Regions from separate parts of the Sporosarcina sp. resist genome, predicted to be linked through region 2. Evidence: riboswitches for the same ligand, from Rfam matches in the RefSeq annotation. Region 2 holds a riboswitch; the other holds the start of a gene.
What was found. Region 2 has a riboswitch for S-adenosylmethionine ahead of H7992_RS02860 (methionine biosynthesis PLP-dependent protein). Riboswitches for the same ligand answer to the same signal wherever they lie in the genome.
Positions count from the first base shown of each region.

Region 1: linked by a shared signal. The riboswitch ahead of metA (homoserine O-acetyltransferase MetA) and the one ahead of H7992_RS02860 (methionine biosynthesis PLP-dependent protein) in region 2 are both predicted to bind S-adenosylmethionine.

Region 1 covers NZ_CP060287.1:1,466,713-1,468,917, reverse strand. Annotated here, with positions in the region: gene metA (homoserine O-acetyltransferase MetA) at 381-1,289, opposite strand; SAM riboswitch class I at 1,392-1,498, opposite strand; gene H7992_RS07410 (hypothetical protein) at 1,682-1,861, shown strand; gene H7992_RS07405 (SgcJ/EcaC family oxidoreductase) at 1,928-2,205, opposite strand, start outside.
Region 2 covers NZ_CP060287.1:576,331-578,535, reverse strand. Annotated here, with positions in the region: gene H7992_RS02870 (ABC transporter ATP-binding protein) at 1-320, shown strand, start outside; gene fetB (ABC transporter permease) at 317-1,072, shown strand; SAM riboswitch class I at 1,150-1,256, shown strand; gene H7992_RS02860 (methionine biosynthesis PLP-dependent protein) at 1,334-2,205, shown strand, end outside.

The DNA.
Region 1 (2,205 bases), 890 kb from region 2:
TCTTTGCTAAAAGTAAGAAAGGAACGTATTGTACATCGTCCAAGAGTGCCCGAAATTGCATCTTCGGGCACTTACACCCTTCATAGAATGTCATCTATTCTATTCTTCCAAAACAACTGCATTTTCCACTTGAATAGTGTAGGAACGCGACAGGCAACTATTCGCAATAGTATTACTAAAAAGAGTGTGGCTAGAAGTGACGGAGTCACTTCTAGCCACACTCGGACCCCTCAGTAAATCTGTCATGAATAGTTAGTCGAAAGCGGGCCGAAAATAATGCAGTGAAAATGAAGGTCATCAAGCCCTACTCACCAGTATTTTATGTAAATAAATGGTTAATCTACAGACCTGGTTTAATTGATACATTTGTCATTAACTAGTTATTCCCATTCATAAGGTGTTTCTTGATACACATAATAATTTAGCCAGTTGGAGAAGAGTAGATGCGTATGGGAACGCCATGTATTCAACGGCTCTTTGCTTGGATCATCATTCGGAAAATAATTTTCCGGGATATCAATACCGACTCCTTTTTGCAAATCACGTGCATATTCCTCCGCCAACGTATCCGCATCGTATTCCAAATGACCTGTGATCATAATATGTTTATTATCTTTAGAAATGACGATGAATGCCCCTGCATCCTCTGATTTAGCAAGCAAGTGTAGACGGGGATCATTTTTTATTTCCTCAGTTGAAACGGATGTATAACGTGAATGCGGTGCTTTAAATTCGTCATTAAAACCACGTGCAAGATTAATCGTTGGGTCGGATAGTCGATGCGTAAAAACGCCTGAGCATTTTTTCGGCAATTCAAATTTCCCGATTCCATAATGGTGATAGAGTGCTGCTTGGGCACCCCAACAAATATGTAAAACAGAGGTTACATTTTCTTTTGACCATTCCATAATCTCCGTTATTTCTTTCCAGTAATTAACGTCTTCAAATTCTAAATGCTCAATCGGGGCACCCGTAATAATCAGTCCATCGAAACGACGATGTTTCACATGTTCAAATGTTGTATAAAATGCGTTTAAATGCGTTTTACTAACGTTTTTAGAATCATGAGTTGCTGTGTTCAAAAATGTGACATTTACTTGTAGCGGTGTATTCCCTAATAGACGTAGCAGCTGCAACTCTGTTCTTTCTTTTTCAGGCATTAAGTTTAAAATGGCGATGTTCATAGGACGTATATCTTGGGACGTTGCGCGTTCTTCATCCATCACAAATATTTTTTCCTTCTTCAATAGTTCTCCTGCTGGTAATTGTTTCGGTACATTGATCGGCATGTGTCGTCTCTCCCTTTTCACTTTGGTTTGAATCAAATGATTCAATATAAAAAACCCTCTTTTCTATAAGACAAGAAAAGAGGGTTTAATTTGGGCACTCTGTTCTTATCTCTCAAGAAAAAATCTTGTTGGAGGTAGCACCTTCCTGACTAAGTCAGAGGTTGCTGAAGCTTCACAGGGCCATATCCCTCAGCTTCTCTTGATAAGAATATTCAATTATTTACTATTATACTATTAAAACTACTTTTGTAAACCGTCTTTTTTGACGATATTAATCAAAACAAACATTTTTATTTTAATTTTCACGTAAATTCAGCATGAAAATTGCTGAATAATATTTCTTTAAAAAGCCATATTAACGTGGCACTGAAAAAATGAAAGGAGTTGTTACTATGGGAAGAGATGACAATAAAACTGGCGGAAATAATGCACGGTCTTTACCACAAACGCCGAAAAACCAAAAAATAAAACCGGGCGACATGAATGAAGAAATAGCCCGCGAGTTTGCTGAACTCCGTTCCCTGAAACCAAAACGCGAACGAATGAACTCAAATGAAAAGAAGAGAAAATGATTACCTTTGTCATGAACAGTAACTAAAACACCCCCCGCACTGGTATCTTGGTGCGGGGCACTTTTTTCAGCCTAAGTCAGATACTTGCTTCAATTCTTTGGTAATCTGCTCGACCAAGTCAGGTCTTCCGTGAAATTGGGCCGGTGTATTTTGGAAAAGTTTTATTTTCCATCCATCCTTTTCTTTTACTGCAATCAGTGTTTGATGAGCATTCAAATTGGGGTCAAGTTCTGTTCCGCCCGGAGGTATCATCCCGACGATTGCACGCAGCATCGCAACTTCAGCACTCAAAAAGTACACATCTTTAACGACATTGATAAATGGAGGTGTCGGATGATCTGCAA
Region 2 (2,205 bases):
AATTATCCGGTGGTCAGCGTCAAAAAGTATCCATTGCTCGCACACTAATCAACCGCTCTGAAATCCTATTACTGGATGAAATCACATCCGCCTTGGACCGAACATCTTTACATGAAATCGAAGAATTAATCGTCAAGATTAACCGGGTGTATGGCACAACCATCATCTGGATAACACATAATTTAGAACAAGCCTTATCAATTGGAGATTACACTTGGGTTCTAATGAATGGTCAAGTCATTGAAACTGGCGAAAGTGACTTATTGAAATCACCAACAAATGAATTTGTGAAGCAGTTTGTGCAAGGAGGCGTAGAATGAGCTATCTTACGTTATCCATTACACTTATATTTGTAATCATACCTTTACTACTATCAAAGACTCTACGTTTAGATTTGGAAAAAGACACAATCATTGCGACAATTCGGTCCATTATCCAATTGCTTATGGTCGGCTATATTCTTAAATTTGTCTTCGATTCTGAAAACATATTGTACATTTTGTTAATGGTTACATTAATGATTGCAGCGGCAACACAAAACACCCGTAAGAAAGGAAAAGCAATCAAGGGAATCACTTGGAAAATCGCGGTCACATTACTTTTTGTAGAAGTACTAACCCAGAGTATTCTACTAGGCTTTCAAATCGTACCGCCAACCGCACAATACATCATTTCAATTAGCGGCATGGTGATTGGCAACTCAATGGTGCTATCAATCCTATTCCTTAACCGGTTCACAGCTGAGATTGAAACGCATCGTGATGAAACCGAACTCATCCTTTCTCTCGGTGGAACGCCAAAACAGGCCATTCATAGACAACTCATCAACGCAATCAAGGCAAGCATGATCCCGACAATCGAAAGTCAGAAGACAATGGGCTTGGTTCAACTTCCAGGTATGATGAGTGGTCAAATCATCGCAGGTGCGGACCCCATCCAAGCGGTTCAGTTCCAATTGCTCATCATATTCCTATTATTGACGACCGCTGCAGTGACAAGTGTATTGCTTGGCTTTTTATCATATCCAAGTCTATTCAATCAACGGATGCAGCTGCTGAAAGACAGATTTTAATAATTCGCTCTTGTTTTATTTTCCATGTCATGATAAAGTTATTGAAATTGTTCTTTTCACATAATTCCATAATTTGATTCTTATCAAGAGAGACCGAGGGATTGGCCCTATGACGTCTCAGCAACCAGCCTGTTCAGGTACGGTGCTAATTCCTTTAGGTGTTCATTTCCCTAGAAGATAAGAAGATAGTCTACGATATTTCGGGGACCCTCTTCTTATAGAGGGTCCCCTTTTGTAATCTAAAAGAAAAGGGTGACTACAATGACAAAACAAAGTTTGAATACAATCCTAGTCCAATTAGGCAACAACAGTGATCCGAAGACGGGCGCTGTCAACCCTCCGATTTATTTATCAACTGCGTACAAACATAAGGGGCTCGGTCAATCGACTGGCTACGACTACACACGGACAAAAAATCCAACCCGCTCCATATTGGAAGATGGAATTGCAAACTTAGAGAGCGGTGATGCAGGGTATGCATGCAGTTCTGGTATGGCGGCGATTCAGCTTATCTTAACGCTGTTCCGTCCTGGAGATGAATTGATTGTCCCAGAAGATATTTACGGTGGCACATATCGCTTGCTCGAACAGTATTCCGACGTTTATTCAATCGGTACAACGTATACGAGTTTCGCCGATGTGAACGAGACCGAAAAGTTGATCACTTCGAAGACAAAAGCGCTCTTCATAGAAACACCGACCAATCCACTCATGCAAGAATTTGATATTCGGCAGTATGCAGAACTGGCTCAAAAGCATGATTTACTGTTGATTGTTGACAATACATTTTTAACGCCTTATTTCCAGAGACCGATTGAATTCGGGGCTGACATTGTCATGCACAGCGCAACGAAATATATCGGTGGACATAACGATGTCCTCGCGGGACTTGTCGTTGCAAAAGGTGAAAAACTTTGCGAACAACTTGCCGCCAACCATAATGCTATCGGCGCAGTCCTCTCCCCTTCCGATTCTTGGCTAATCATCAGAGGGCTGAAAACACTGCATTTAAGAATGAAACAGCATGATGAAAACGCGAAAATAATCGTCAATTATTTGAAAGATGAACCACTTGTTACGGACGTTCTCTATCCAGGAAAAGGTGGAATGCTATCATTTCGGCTGAACGATAG